4 regions of the Neobacillus sp. NPDC097160 genome follow, and region 2 is predicted to be linked to each of the others. Evidence: riboswitches for the same ligand, from Rfam matches in the RefSeq annotation. Region 2 holds a riboswitch; each other region holds the start of a gene.
The links. Region 2 has a riboswitch for thiamine pyrophosphate ahead of ACIQXV_RS20425 (thiamine phosphate synthase). Riboswitches for the same ligand answer to the same signal wherever they lie in the genome.
Positions count from the first base shown of each region.

Region 1: it holds a riboswitch for thiamine pyrophosphate, as region 2 does, so the genes downstream of both, ACIQXV_RS23615 (ABC transporter substrate-binding protein) here and ACIQXV_RS20425 (thiamine phosphate synthase) in region 2, are expected to answer to the same signal.
Region 3: it holds a riboswitch for thiamine pyrophosphate, as region 2 does, so the genes downstream of both, thiT (energy-coupled thiamine transporter ThiT) here and ACIQXV_RS20425 (thiamine phosphate synthase) in region 2, are expected to answer to the same signal.
Region 4: it holds a riboswitch for thiamine pyrophosphate, as region 2 does, so the genes downstream of both, thiM (hydroxyethylthiazole kinase) here and ACIQXV_RS20425 (thiamine phosphate synthase) in region 2, are expected to answer to the same signal.

Region 1 covers NZ_JBIWDU010000019.1:60,878-64,829, forward strand. The annotation lists gene ACIQXV_RS23605 (XdhC family protein) at 1-626, opposite strand, end outside; gene ACIQXV_RS23610 (DUF6054 family protein) at 1,108-1,449, opposite strand; TPP riboswitch at 1,792-1,901, shown strand; gene ACIQXV_RS23615 (ABC transporter substrate-binding protein) at 2,089-3,084, shown strand; gene ACIQXV_RS23620 (thiamine-binding protein) at 3,097-3,387, shown strand; gene ACIQXV_RS23625 (ABC transporter permease) at 3,387-3,952, shown strand, end outside.
Region 2 covers NZ_JBIWDU010000015.1:73,519-77,470, forward strand. The annotation lists gene thiO (glycine oxidase ThiO) at 1-822, opposite strand, end outside; gene ACIQXV_RS20425 (thiamine phosphate synthase) at 806-1,444, opposite strand; TPP riboswitch at 1,543-1,651, opposite strand; gene ACIQXV_RS20430 (hypothetical protein) at 1,932-2,135, shown strand; gene ACIQXV_RS20435 (hypothetical protein) at 2,368-2,556, opposite strand; gene ACIQXV_RS20440 (hypothetical protein) at 2,569-2,832, opposite strand; gene ACIQXV_RS20445 (DMT family transporter) at 3,219-3,952, opposite strand, start outside.
Region 3 covers NZ_JBIWDU010000012.1:103,333-107,284, reverse strand. The annotation lists gene feoB (ferrous iron transport protein B) at 1-1,033, opposite strand, end outside; gene ACIQXV_RS17860 (FeoA family protein) at 1,033-1,257, opposite strand; gene thiT (energy-coupled thiamine transporter ThiT) at 1,405-1,992, opposite strand; TPP riboswitch at 2,115-2,224, opposite strand; gene ACIQXV_RS17850 (histidine kinase N-terminal domain-containing protein) at 2,444-3,598, shown strand; gene ACIQXV_RS17845 (GNAT family N-acetyltransferase) at 3,715-3,952, shown strand, end outside.
Region 4 covers NZ_JBIWDU010000006.1:150,133-154,084, forward strand. The annotation lists gene ACIQXV_RS10560 (HipA family kinase) at 1-63, shown strand, start outside; gene galU (UTP--glucose-1-phosphate uridylyltransferase GalU) at 92-964, shown strand; gene ACIQXV_RS10570 (hypothetical protein) at 1,138-1,476, opposite strand; TPP riboswitch at 1,832-1,941, shown strand; gene thiM (hydroxyethylthiazole kinase) at 2,023-2,829, shown strand; gene thiD (bifunctional hydroxymethylpyrimidine kinase/phosphomethylpyrimidine kinase) at 2,844-3,662, shown strand; gene thiE (thiamine phosphate synthase) at 3,659-3,952, shown strand, end outside.

The DNA.
Region 1 (3,952 bases), on a different contig from region 2:
TCCGGCCCGGCACCAAATATGACAATTCGTGGAGATGGAGCAATTGTATCATAAAAAACTTGAAACTCTTCTTCCCCACCAATTTGTGCTAATGTACAGTTCGGGCGTGAATCCATTGTGTCTAAAAAATCATTAATAATTCCTTTAAATGGAATGTGATAATATTCCTGGTTTTCCGGGTCAACTAACCATTTACTACCAACCAAATTTGGATTCTCTGCTTTCGTGATGGTAATACTGTGAATCGTTTTGCATAAGCCAAGTTTAAACCAGTTTTCAATTTGTTCTGATTTCGCCAAGTCTCGAATTGGAGAATATGGTTCTAGCAAAATATTCATTTTGCCATTACATCCCAAGCCCAGCCCCCATAAAAGATCTCCTTCACCTTGAAAATTATAATTTACGATTTTAGGCTGTCCATTTTCGATTACTTGAAAAGCGATCTCTTTTAAATCACCCTCAACGCACCCTCCGCTTACCAGTCCAGTAAACTGTCCATCTCCTGCTATAAAGCATTTTGCGCCGGTCTTTTGATAAGTGGAACCTTGTGTAGAAATAATTGTTCCAAGAACACCCTCTAAACCAAGGCTCTTACATCGAATTATTTCCTTATATATTGCCTGCATGTTGCCCTCCCTTAAATTAGAAATTACCATTAAAGAATAATGATTAATTAACTCCCTTTCTAGATTAAGCGTTTACATTTTATAGAGATTAATGAAGAAGTGTTTAGCAAATTTTAGTAATAACCTATATTATTATTTCTAAATTCTGATTTGTCAATATATTTTGTTTTTAATGATTTTAAACACTTTTAATGGTTTATTCATAATTTGTTCATTTCTAGAGATTATGATGAATACATGAATCGGACATGATCTTTTCATAGCCTTTCAACCCCCTTTTAATATATATTTTTTTATCCGGCCTATTGCCGGATATTTTTTTGAGATTCTGACTCCAAGCAATTTCTAATGTGATACATGATTAATTAGAGAATAGAGTGTAATGCGAAACCTTTAAATGATTGATTTGACAACGGCCAACAAAAAAAGCTGTAATTCCTTTGGAACAACAGCCGGCATACATTTTTTGCTACAATATAGTTTATTTTGCTCTAAACGGTTCTAAAGTATCTATGACACTATTAATAAAACTGTTCCCCGCCCCCCAATCAAACCGGAAGATTGCTCCTTGGGCAGTGCCTGATGCTGCTGCATGTACTTTTGCAGCCCCTTCCAAGTTATCGATGGTAATGGTCATGGAACCACGATTACCTGAGCGAAAATAATATTTTTCAAACACTAATACTATGAATTCGAAATTCCCGATTGAACGATGATAGCGGTCAATTAATGTACCTGAAATACTTCCATTTACAATTGCTTCTTCTATCTTCTCACTTGCTTCTTTAGGTGTTATCGACACGATAATTTCACTAACGTCCATATGTTCTCCCCCTAAAAAATATCTTCCTATACTAAAATCAACAAAATACCTTTCATATTTTATGGGAATCTTATCCTTCCATACGTTTTGAATTTATTTTAGTTTCATTTTCTAATATCTTTCTTGTCATTAGCATCCTTAATCAAAAAGTTCCAAAAATATTGTGAATCCTTCCGAAGTGATATTAGACGATGTTAATTTTTTGGCTATTGTGACTGGATTTTCTTTACTAGTTAATTGTTTATTTGTTCTTGGTTTCACTCCTTTCTACCAAATCACCATATTTTGTACTAGTCAAAATAAAGGTTTCTGTTATAATGAGTTGGGAATATAATTTAATAGCTAGAATTGTAGGGGAACCGGTGTTGCCGGTTGAGATTACATCCTTAAGATGTTGACTCTTAGTACCTGATCTGGTTGATACCAGCGGAGGGAACATATTCTTGAACAATTGAAATTGTTTGCTTATATGCGCCCTAGGTTCTCCACTAGGGTGCTTTTTTATTGTCTAGCTCCACAAGGAAAGCTTCGGCAGCATAAGCACCGCACGAAGAAAAAGCGTTAGCTTTTTCGAGGAGGTCATACGCCGCTGACCAGGGCGCTTGCGCTTTTCTAATTATGTACATAGGAGGAAGAGGAATGAAAAAGTGGTTAATCGTATTATGTTCATTATTAATGATTGCGGGCTGTAGCAATCAGAATTCAGGATCAGAAACGAAAAAGAAAGACAAACACTCTCTGAAAAAGGTATCTGTTGTACTAGATTGGACACCAAACACGAATCATACCGGTTTATATGTTGCAAAAGAAAAAGGCTATTTTAAAGACGAAGGATTAGATGTGAACATCATTATGCCAGGTGATGCTGGAGCAGATCAGCTTGTGGCTTCAGGTAAATCAGAGTTTGGCGTAAGTTATCAAGAATCGATCACACAGGCCCGTATACAAGGCGTTCCTCTTGTTTCTATAGCAGCGATCATTCAACATAATACATCTGGTTTTGCCTCACCAGTTTCGAAGAACATTGTTACACCAAAGGACTTTGTAGGTAAAACATACGGTGGCTGGGGCTCACCTGTTGAAGAATCTGTTATTTCTTCATTAATGAAAAAAGAAAATGCCGATGTGAATAAAGTTTCGATTGTAAATATGGGAGATACTGATTTCTTTACAGCTGTGAAACGAGACATCGATTTCGCATGGATTTATTATGGCTGGACTGGTGTAGAGGCAGAGCTGCGTGGAGAAACGCTCAATATGGTGTACTTAACAGACTATTCCGATAAACTCGATTATTACACGCCAGTTCTCGCAACGAATGAAAACATGATTAAAGAAAACCCAGATACAGTAAAAGCTGTTGTAAAAGCTGTTTCTAAAGGATATGAATTTGCTATTAAACATCCATCCGATGCTGCTGACATTTTAATTAAAGCAGTGCCTGACTTGGATCCAAAGCTTGTTAAGAAAAGTCAAGAATGGTTAGCCTCTAAATATCAAGATGATGCACCGAGATGGGGCGAGCAAAAACAAAAAGTATGGGAAAATTATGCTTCATGGATGTTTGACAATGGACTTCTTGAGAAAAAGCTTGATTCCAAAGAAGCATTTACAAATCAATTTTTACCACAATAAGGGGGTTATGAAATGACAAATTCACTGATCAGTATTCAAATCATACCAAAAACAAAAAATGGCGAAAGTGTTATTCCTTATGTAGATGAAGCAATCCGAGTGATTCAAGAGTCAGGGGTAAAATTCGAGGTACATCCTCTTGAAACAACAATGGAAGGCGATTTACAGCAATTACTGCAGGTTATCACGAAAATGAACGATCGCATGATTGAGATGGGCAGCAGTAACGTTATCTCCCAAATAAAAGTTTTGTACCAACCATCTGGCATCTCCATGGGTCAACTTACGGAGAAATATAGATAATGATAAAAATCATATCGAAAGGGTGGAGACCATTACTGGTTCTCCTCCTTTTATTCATTGTATGGGAAACGGTTGCAATTATATCCGAAATTCCAAATTGGCTTTTACCCACTCCGACAAAAATATTTTATGAGGGTTTTGATGGTTGGTCTAACTTTTACCCACATTTATTATCAACAATCAAACTATCTTTACTCGGATTTGCACTAGGTTTACTAATCGGTCTACTTACGGCTATTCTATTACACTTACTTCCTTTCATTCGGGAATCGATTTATCCGTTGCTCATCATATCGCAAAACATTCCGATTATCGTCCTAGCTCCTCTTTTAGTGATTTGGTTTGGCTTTGGATTATTACCCAAAATGATCGTCATCACGCTCGTTTGCTTTTTTCCCATCACGGTTGCCGCTTTAGATGGATTTAAGCAAACTTCCAATGAGTTAAAGCATTACATGATTATGGCAGGAGCATCGAATAAGCAATTATTTTGGAAGCTGGAGCTGCCCTATGCCCTTCCTTCCCTTTTTTCAGGTTTAAAAATATCCGCTACCTACAGTGTTAT
Region 2 (3,952 bases):
ATCAAATGAATGCTCAATCATGGTAGCGCCGATATAAATTTCTCCATTTCGTTTTGGTACCAGATAACACCGCTTGTCGGAAAAAATAGTAGTGTTGATCACCGGCTTTTCCGGTCTGACAGAAAAGCACTCTCCTTTAACTGGATACACATTTATTTCGAGCCCGGATTCACGCATTAATTTCGCTGCCCATGCTCCGGTGGCGACGACAACCTGTTCTCCGTGAATAACACCATGGGAAGTGTTAACCCCTTTAACCTGACCGTTTTCATAATTAATAGAAACGACTTCAGTATACTCTCGAATCTCTGTTCCAAAATAGGCTGCTGCTTGTGCGTATGCTCTTGATAAATTTGCTGGTTGTACATGGCCATCGTTAGGAAGAAACATGGCTCCTGAAATGCTTGAAGATATGGATGGTTCCAATTCAAGTAATTCCATTTTATCAAGCCATGTTATTGCAGGATCCCACTTCCTTTGGAAGGTGACTTGTTTACGTACTATGGATGCTATTTCTTCTGTTTCCGCAATTTTTAGCATTCCTTTATTGACAAACTCGATATCAATTCCTGTATATTCAAATAATTCGCTTGAGAGAGATGGAAACATGGCTTGACTTTTTAGAGCCATTTGCAATAACGGACCATCTTGTTCAATCTCTGCTTGCGCAGCCAGCATTCCGGCGGCAGCACTTGATGCTTGGCAAGCCAAGCGATCCTTCTCAAGTATGACCACTTTTCTTCCCATTTTTGATAGCTGATAGGCAATGGAGGATCCGATTATTCCGCCGCCGATAATAATCACATCAAATGAATTTTCCACTTTTTCCATCTCCAATTTTTAATACTTTTGTGTAAGACTTAATTGCTGCTAGTGGATCGCGTGCATCTAAAACTCCAGACATAACTGCGATCCCATTTGCCCCTGCCTGAAGTACCTGTGCTGTATTCTCTGGTGTTATGCCTCCAATCGCAATCGTCGGAATGTCAAGTTGTGTCAACATTGACAAGTTCCTCACTCCTTTTGGCGCCACATCTGGTTTAGATTGAGAAGGGAAAATGTGACCGTAAATTACATAGTCTGCCCCATTTGCTTTTGCATCCACTCCTTCCTCATAAGAATGAATCGAGCACCCAATCCGAAACTGAGGGAAACTTTCCTTCACAATAGCTGGTTCTAAACTGTGAAAGGCTAATTGAACCCCACCAACCCTTGTAACTAAGGCAACATCAAGGCGATCATTAATGAAAACTTTTGAAAGCGGGATATTTGCAGAATTTAAAAGTTGGACCGTTTGAAATAGTTCCCTAGCAGTTTTTTGTTTTTCCCGTAAATGGATGGCCGTTACATAGGGATGAATATCAATGAGAATTTCCCGGAACTGCTCAATCGGCATCTTACCATTGGAAATGATATGAAACTCTTTATCTTTGAAAATACACATCACCCCTTTCAGAAGATTCCGCTAAAAGTAAAAACAAAAAACCACTTCCTTTGATTAAGAAAGTGGTTGAAATTTGAAATAGAAACATACATTCTTCAAATATCCAGTTTCCACTTCCCTACGCTGGTATGATCCAGATCAGGTTCATAGAGTCCTGAAGTAGCACTTCAATCTCAGCCCTTTAAAAAGGCACCTCTAGCGGATAAACTTCATTTATTATTTTTATTGATAACCTTACATGGATAATGTTAGCACTTTTGTTAGAATTGTCAAATACTTTCTCGTTGTGCAAAATCTGCAAAAAGGTCGTCCTGTATCAAATTTTAGTATAATAGTGGGTTACATCTTTTTGTTTAAAAATGCTTCTTTCAATAGGGTTAGGAATTGAAACAAATTTTTTTCTTTTACGATTTAATAGAAATTTATTTTATACTTTTACAGAAGAATGGGGAAAATAAAAGGAAATTGAATTAGGAGGTCGATGAAGTTGAAAGAAAAGGAAAAGGAAGCAATTGAAGCAAATCAAGAAATGGATGAAATATTTTATGACTCTGGATTCAGTTCCATTAAAGGGGATACCGAAGTAGATACAGCAAATCTTGAAATCCAAGAGCAGTTTTATGGAACTGACAAAGAAGATCATTCTCTTCCTTTTCATGTTGATACCAATAATCCACCAATAAAAAAGTAAAAAAAATCCTTTTTTTTGCGCTATTTGCAATTAAAGGACTTTTTTACTTTTTAAGGTCTCAAAGAGAAAACATTATAAAAGGGAATCATAAATGTGTCAGGCAATAGGGTCTGCCTCCGATGCGCTCCATAATTGGAGCTTGCGAGAAAAGAATAAAAAATGCAGCATGATTTTTATCACGCTGCATTTTTTACACGCCCTGCTATTTTTTTATAAATTGATTTTCAACTCTCTACGTAACTCGAATTCTACCAACTCTTCTATTTCGATTACGATCTTTACTATCTAGGGCTCTTTGGGATTTATGAATACCTGGAAATGATATGAGGTCAGCCTTAAACAGGGCATAACCGATAAAGGTAGCAAATATCGAACTGCCGATCAAAAACCAGATGAATCTGCTGCCAACATTGCGTAACATATTTTCACCTCTTTACCCTCTCATTGATGATAAATATGATGAAATGATCATTTTTATGTCGTCTTGTTCAACCATGCTAAAGATTGGAGAACCTGTTCCAAGAAGAGTTAAATTAAAATCAGACGACTCTTCCACAGCATCGGCAGCTGGGTTCTTTGTATTTTCCTTTTGCTTATTAGCAGCATGAACTGATTTTTCACTCGCCATTTCTTGATAACTACATCCAAATAAACCGGTTGAAATCAATAAAATCATTAATAATATCGATACCCGCATTGACTTTGTAAATAGTCCGATAGAATAGCAACACCTTTCTTTGACCTTTAAGAATTTTTATCATTCACCACTAGCATTGGGTGAATCAAAGTATTAAAAATCTTCACAAATTTTATGTTCAGTCAAAAAAAATTCCTTTACAATGAAAGCACAGATGGTTCCTATGCAAATCCAATAGTAAAGTATAATGATATTATCCCTCCTGGAAGACAGCTTGGAAAATACCTTACTGTCTTCCAGGAGGGATTGTTCATAATCCGTATGGAAAAGAATACACTTATTTCTCATTTGATAAAAGGAGTTACCCCTTCATTTTCAAAAACTTTCTGTGCAGGTTAATGGAGCGATTCACTATTTAGACGCAGAGCTCCAAATACAGTTGGGTTTTATTCCATCTTGCGAGCTTCAAGATCCGGCATAGATAATGGTAATTCTATGCTTGGCTCTTTCGTTTTTCGCTGGAGAATAAACGCTGCTATGATGATTAAAGCACCACCGATGATTTGAATGGTGTAGATTGGCTGTGCAAGAAAGATTGCTGCAAGAATCGCAGCAACAACCGGTTCAAAAATTTGCATGGTTGATGCCCTTGATGCCCCAATCATACGGATACTCGTTACCATCAACATTGTAGGGATGGCGGCTCCAGCCAATCCTGCAAATATAAGAATAAACCACACGTATGCGGACGCATCGACAAATGGAGCAATCAATGTAGCACCTTCTCCAAAGGCCAATCCGCAAATCGCAAAAACAATAGATCCAGCGGCCAAGAAGAACGTTGTCGCATAAGTGGGTGGCAAACTTTGGTAACCGCTGCGGCCAATCATATAAAAAACGGACATACCTAGAGCTGCTCCTAATGCAAGTGCAATTCCCAGTGTACTAATTTGTACACTTTGCCCGAACAACTGTCCAATAACAGCTAAAGCACCACCTCCCAGAGAGAGGATCAACGCGATTAATTTTGGTGAATTTAATCGTTCTACACCTGTCACTGCACAAATAATCGTAACAATAGCCGGGAAAGTATAGAATAATAGCATCGCTAAAGCTACGCTCAATTCAACAAAAGCATAGAACATGGCTAAGCTATAGGCGGAAAAAGCAATTGATGCAA
Region 3 (3,952 bases), on a different contig from region 2:
CTGCGACCAATCCTTCAATAATTAAAGCATGGATAAACGCTGATGCATTAATAGCAGATAAAACATTTTCAAATCCAGTGGTTACTGGTCCAGTTAAAAAGCCATCTAAAACATCTGACAGCGGCGTGCCCAGCCAATCAAATGTCAGCATAAACATCAGATACATGAGCAGCAAAAAGATCGGCATCCCTAGGTAACGATTTGTCACGATTGAGTCAATTTTTTCAGATAACGGGATTGTCGAATCACTCTTTCTTGCTACTTCAGCTACTATTTTTTCAATGACTTCTTTTCTCTTTAAATAGATGAAATTTGCTAACGATTTGATATCATAATGTTTCTGTAACTTTGACTCCAAATTCACAATAATTCCATTTAGCTTTTGAGCATTGGCAATACTATTTACATAGTTTTTAACGTATTCATTTCCTTCAATATATTGAATAGCAAGAAAGCGTGGAGAGTGGCTGGTCTCGCCGATTAGTTCACCAGTCAATGCTGTAATGGCCTCTTCCACCTCTTTGCCATAGTACACAAGGTTCTTTCTGGCAGGCTCGATTGATTTTGTAGATACGACATCTACTAGCTTGTCACAGCCTTTTCCGCTTCTTGCCACGACAGGAACAACAGGGACACCGAGAGCACGCGAAAGCTTCGAAGCGTCTATTTGAATCCCGCGTTTATTCGCCACATCCATCATATTAAGGCCGATAAGGGCTGGCTTTTCAAACTCAAGTAATTGAAGCGTTAAATGTAAATTCCGTTCTAATTGTGAAGCATCTAATATATTTAGCAAGCGATCAACGGACTCATTTAAAAAGAATGAGGTCACAACACCTTCATCCTTTGAAAGCGGATTAAGTGTGTAGACACCAGGTAAATCAATTAATTGGCCGATATTATTTTTGAATACGCCAACTTTTTTTTCAACTGTAACACCGCTCCAGTTACCAACATACTCATAGGAACCTGTTAGATTATTAAACAATGAAGTTTTCCCAGTATTCGGGTTTCCAATAAGAGCGATTTCCATTATATTCTCTCCACTTCAATCTGAACTGCTTCTTTACGGCGAATGCCAACACATTGTCCGCATGATTCAATCATAATCGGCCCGCCAAACGGCATGACGCATTTCACACACACTTCTGATCCTTCGGTAATCCCTAAGTCAAGCAAGCGTCTTTGTACCAGGTGACCAACATGAGAAATGTCTATGATCTTTCCCTTATCTCCTGCTTTTAAAGAACCAAACATGTATATCACCCTATCTAGGTTAATTGAGAATGATTATCTTTCTATATTGACATTTTAACACTTTTTTTAGGGAAAGGGCATACTAATTTTGTGACAAAAGTTCGAAAAAAAAAAGAAAAGCAATTTGCCTTTCTTTTTCACTCCATATTAATGTTCTTGTAAAAAACTTTTCTTTGGCATTGCACCGATCACAAGAATGATGATAATCGCACTGATGACGAAGCTAGGGAGCATATAGGTTCCATTATATATGAGCGAGTAGGTTGTTACCGGCTGGCCCTTAGGTGCATATTCACCGAAGAAAACGATCCCGGAAACCACATGACATAGATAGCGGAGAAAACTTCCAAAAAAGGCTCCAATTATTGTGAATATCATCCATTTCCCTTTATTTCCTTCCGCAAGGGCTTTTTGAATTTGACCAACAAAAACGCCTGCTAAGCCCACAACTGTAAAAGCAATAAAATAATCGATAATACCTTGAACAATGGTATAAATTTGGGCAAAACCTAGGATAAATTGTAATAGACCTAGTAAGAAGCCTGTTAGCAGGCCACCCTTTATTCCCCAGCGATAGGCCATGAGAAAAATTGGGACCATAGCAATAGAAATGGATCCACCCTGCGGCCAAAATCTTGCCATTAAGAAACCTGATAACAGATCAAGTAAGTAGGCAAGTGCGGTAAAAACAGCAATTTCCGTAATAAATAGCGTGTTACTTCTCTTTTTGTTCATTCTTCTTCCCCCCTATTCATGTTTGGAGTCGTTTGATATCTTCCTACAATTAACTGGGTATCTAAATTAAGCGCAAACAAAAAAAGCAATGCAAGACAAAAAGGATTGTCTGCATTGCTTTAATATCCGGCAAACCACATCCCTACGCTAGCGTTAACTAACAGGTTCATAGGGTCAGAACTTAAAACGTTCACTCTCAGCCGCCCTAATAGCAGCTCCCCCTGTGGAAGTATTCAATTGATTCCATACAAAATATACTATTCTTTTATGGTTTTTACAAGGAAATTATTACATTTCCACTGTGATACTATTAAAAGAGCCGTTTTATCATATTATTCAGCAAAAATCATATTGGGAAAATTTTTTTATCTTTCATTAAAAAAGGATTTTTGCCTTCATCAGCGAATTTAAGATGGTAATCAGTTTTGTTAATACCATAGGGGGAAACAACATGTTTACGGGAGAACAAACGGATTTAATTGCTTTTTTTAATCAAAACAAAGAAAAATTGGTACAAGAATGGGAAGATGCTATTGTCATTAACCACGGAGACCCCTTCAAATTGAAAATTCGCGAAAACGGGGTAGCTCTATTAAATGTGTTACTAACGATGCATTTAAGATCTAAAAAAGAACTAGTAGACATGATTGAAAACATTGCGATAGAAGTGTCAGAAGAAAGAGTTTTGGCCGATATTAACATAGGTGATTTTGTCTACAATGTTAATCTTGGCAGAACGATTTTGTACAGCTATTTAAGTAAAACAGGAATGTCATGGTCAGATATGCAAGAATCGATCAATATGATCAATTTTTGCTTTGATAAATTTCTATATTTTGCCGTATCCCATTTTTCGGAAGCGAAAAATAAAATCATAGAAGAAAAGACGATGTTCATTGACTCGACACATCAAGATCGTTTGACACTTCTCGGACAGATGACTTCAAGCTTTATTCATGAATTTAGAAACCCACTCACATCTGTTCAAGGGTTTATTCAGTTACTTAAAGCAGATTTTCCAAACATGAGATATTTGGATATCATTTCAAGTGAATTAGATCAGCTTAATTTTCGAATATCACAGTTCTTATTACTTTCTAAAAAAGAATTAATTGGGAAGGAAAAAGTACAATTTGGGTTAAATACGCTTATTGATGAGGTATTAAACTTCCTTTATCCTAGTATTCTGGACGGCAAAGTAAAAATCAAAAAAGATTTAAGTGAAGATTTTACCCTGAATGGGTATGCGGATGAAATCAGGCAGGTTTTTATTAATATCATTTTTAATGCGATTGATGTTTTAAATCATCACGGGGTTCCTATTCCAACTATAGAAATTAGCAGCTGTTTGGAAAATACCGAACAAATAAAAATCAGTATTACCAATAACGGTCCAGTAATCCCGGCAGAATTACGAACAACCATTTTTGAACCCTTTTTTACGACTAAAAAACTAGGGACAGGTCTTGGATTATTTGTATGTAAAGAAATTATTGAAAAACATAAAGGGACTCTTACCTGTGATTCAACACTTGATAAAACCACGTTTTCTATATATTTACCTGCTGTTTTAGAGCCTGCAGGTCTAAACGAAACTATTTTCTAGTCATATACCGCCAAATCCCACTTTTACTAAAGCAGGGATTTTTTTGTGTTTAATCTCCCAAATGTGCCTTCTTTTGCATATGATGTACTAAAAATTTTCACCGGGAGAATCTGCCTATGTTTACATTAAAGGTTGACCATGAAATTGAGCTTCAGTTGTTTCAACGACATCATGCCATGAAGCTGTATAAGCTTGTTGAGGAAAATCGAGAACATTTACGCGAATGGATGCCATGGGTGGATAGTATGACATCTCCCTATCATTTCGAGTCGATTATTCCAGTATGGCTTACGCAATTTGCCGAAAATAGCGGCATGAACGCTGGAATTCTTTATAAAGATGAACTTGTCGGCT
Region 4 (3,952 bases), on a different contig from region 2:
GAACTGATGCATAAATTTTTGAAAAAGGTCTATCGGCCATTGCATGTGAAAGACGAAAAGTAAGAAAATCTTTTTAGAAGGGAGGGAGTTTATGAAAATCCGTAAGGCCATTATTCCAGCAGCCGGCCTCGGGACACGTTTTTTACCTGCAACGAAAGCAATCCCAAAGGAAATGATTCCGCTTGTTGATAAACCAACTATTCAATATATTATAGAAGAGGCTGTGGCGTCGGGGATTGAGGAAATAATTATCATAACCGGCAGGGGGAAGCGGTCTATAGAGGATCATTTCGATAAATCCTATGAGCTTGAAGAGTTGCTGCAGCGAAAAGATAATTTAGCCGTTTTAGAGGAAGTTCAGAGAATATCTAGTTTAGTGAATATATATTATGTTCGCCAAAAAGCACCGGACGGACTCGGCGATGCTATTCTTTGTGCCAAAAATATTGTTGGTGATGAACCATTTGCGGTTATGTTGGGCGACGATATTGTCGTGTCAGAGGTTCCTTGTTTAAAACAACTCATGAATGTATTCGAGTATTATAATAGTTCTGTCGTTGCCATTCAGAATGTTCAAGAACAGGACGTAAGTAAATATGGAATAATTAAGCCAAAAGGTGCGATGATTGAGGAGACTTTATATTCAATCGAATCATTAGTGGAAAAGCCAAAGGTAGAAGAGGCTCCGTCTACACTTGCCGTTATGGGGCGTTATATATTAAAGCCAGAGATTTTTTCCATATTAGAACGGCTTCCAATTGGGCAAGGTAACGAATTACAACTAACCGACGCCATTAACGAATTAAATAAACAGCAGGCTGTCTTGGCATATAACTTCGAAGGAATCCGCTATGACATCGGCGACAAAATAGGGTACCTCAAAGCAACGATCGACCTTGCCCTAAAAAGAGACGACACACGAGAAGAGATCCTCGCCTTTTTGGGTGAAATCTTCAAAGGATAAAGGAAAAAGAAGCCAATTTTGGCTACTTCAACATCCTTCTCCTATTAACCACTAGAAGAGCCAAGGCAAAGAATTGCCTTGGCTATTTCGCTATAAAACGGAGAAATCAGTCAGAAGTTATTCTTCAATTGCTGTCTAGCTTGAAAAGTAATCAAGGACAGTTATCGAATCGGTCACTTCTTCTTTTTCTTCACCTTATAATTTTGTTCAATATAGGTAATTTGATCTAATAGTTTGGTATTTTCTTCTTTTATGGTTAGCAGTTCTAGTCTAATTGCTGAAAGTTCACTAGCTATATGTGATTGAATCTCTGAAAGGCTGCTAACAAGTTGTGTGCTACTCTCGAAGAGGCTATTTGCAAGTTGTTTTTTTAACTCTGAAAAAACATCGACTTGTTCTTGTTGAATCTCTGGCAGCTCATTAACAACCTGTGTGTTATTCTCGATTAGTGCATCGCTATCGATCGATAAAATGGTTGTTTGTTCATGATTCTTGTAATTATTTTTACTCATTTTTATGCCCACCTTTAAAATTTTTTAACATTTAGAGACTCTTTTAAGAAATATAATATGTAAAACTCTTGGACAAGCATAAACGAATATAACGAACAGAGAAGAAAAGGGCTGTCCCATTTTTTAAAAGAGATGAAAAACGAGCATATTTATGACAATATCATAGGAAATATTCCTTGGGAAAGCGCATGAACAGACAATTCTCGAGTTTTTGTGTCGGGAATTGGAGGGGCGAATGATGTTCCTCCATGTGATGAAGCATTTACCGGAATTATGTTCTAAACTAAAAAAGTTGGAACAATTTTCTTTACTTCAATGGTAATCAGCGTTAATATGTACTTAATTTAATATGTGATGTATCTACTAGGGGTGCCCTGTAATCAGGCTGAGAGAAAACGGTAATGTTTTTAACCCTTTGGACCTGATCTGGGTAATACCAGCGTAGGAAAGTAGTCGAGTGAAATGGTAATTTTTCGCTTTCTACCTAACCAGGTCCAATTTATGGATCTGGTTTTTTTATGTTGAAAAAGAAAAGGGGAGATTGGTTTGGAAAAAAGAAGCTTGTGTGAAACGTTGGAAAAAGTAAGGAAGGTAAACCCGCTAATACATAATATCACCAATGTAGTCGTTACCAATTTCACGGCCAATGGGCTCCTTGCACTAGGAGCTTCACCGGTAATGGCAAATGCAAAAGAGGAAGCAGCGGATATGGCTACGATTGCAAGTTCACTAGTTTTGAATATTGGCACATTAAACCCGCAAACAGTGGAAGCCATGCTCCTGGCTGGTAAGTCTGCCAATGAGCACGATGTTCCGGTCATATTTGACCCGGTAGGTGCGGGGGCTACACCGTATCGAACGGAAACAGCCCAACGAGTGATGAATGAAGTCAAGGTCGCCGTGATTAGAGGAAATGCGGCCGAGATTGCCAATGTTATTGGTGAAAAGTGGGAAATTAAGGGTGTGGATGGAGGAAATGCAAAAGGGAACATTAAAGACCTTGCGATCACAGCTGCTCGAAAATTACATTGTGTTGTCGTAATAACTGGAAAAGAGGATATTGTATCAGACGGTGAAAATACTTATGTAGTTGCCAATGGACATCCAATTTTGACCAAAGTAACCGGAACGGGATGCCTATTAACTTCGGTAATTGGCGCTTTTGCGGGGGTGGAAAGGGATTTAATCCAAGCCTCGGTCGCTGCCTTAACCTACTATGGCGTTGCCGCAGAAAAGGCGGCGAAGAAAACAGCCGAGCTTGGACCGGGCAGCTTTCAAATTGAATTTTTAAATCAATTATCGTTGGTTTCGAGTGAAGACTTAAATGGTTATGCTTCTTTTAAAAAAATCTAGTGGAGGAATGTAAGATGAAAAAAGCATTAACGATAGCAGGTTCCGACAGCGGCGGCGGCGCAGGAATTCAAGCAGATTTGAAGACGTTTCAGGAATTAGGGGTTTTTGGGATGTCAGCATTGACGGCTGTTACGGCGCAAAATACAGTAGGAGTCCATGCTGTGTACCCCATGACGTCAGAGGCCGTTGCCAAACAGATGCAAGCACTCGGAGAGGATATGGGTGCGGATGCCGTGAAAACAGGCATGCTTTTTAGCACAGAAATTATCGAAGCTGTTTCTGCTAATCTCAAAAAATACAAATGGGAAAATGTGGTTGTTGACCCTGTGATGATTGCCAAAGGCGGCGCTTCTTTATTACAACAGGAAGCCATTTTCGCTATGAAAACCTATTTATTGCCGCTTGCCGAAGTCATTACACCGAATATTCCGGAGGCGGAAGTTTTAACGGGAATGAAAATCCAAACCCTTGAAGATAAAAGAGAGGCTGCAGTAAGGCTATACGAGCTTGGAGTCAGAAATGTCGTGATTAAAGGCGGTCATGATGAAAACGAAATTGAATCCACTGATTTATTTTTTGACGGGAATGAATTCCACAACTTTACCAGCAAGCGGATCCAAACAAAAAACACACACGGAACGGGATGTACCTTCTCAGCCGTCATTACCGCCGAATTGGCGAAGGGCACAAGCGTATATGATGCTGTTTTAACAGCGAAGGATTTCATTCAAGCAGCCATTGAAGATGGTATTGCCATCGGCCATGGACATGGTCCGACAAACCATTGGGCATATGGAAAAAGAAAATACATTAAGGAGTTGGCAAGGTCATGAATGATTTGCAAGCCGCATTACGTGTTTATTTTATCATGGGCAGTCCGAATTGCTTGAAAGAACCAGAGGAAGTATTAAAAGAAGCCATTGCTGGTGGTATCACCCTTTTTCAATTCCGTGAAAAGGGAAAAGGGGCATTAACAGGTTCCGAAAAATTGAGCCTGGCAAAAGAACTTCAAGCAATCTGCAAAGAGCACCAGATTCCTTTTATTGTCAATGATGATATCGAGTTGGCGCTTGTAATTGGAGCAGACGGGGTTCATATCGGACAAGAGGATGAGCCGGTAGGG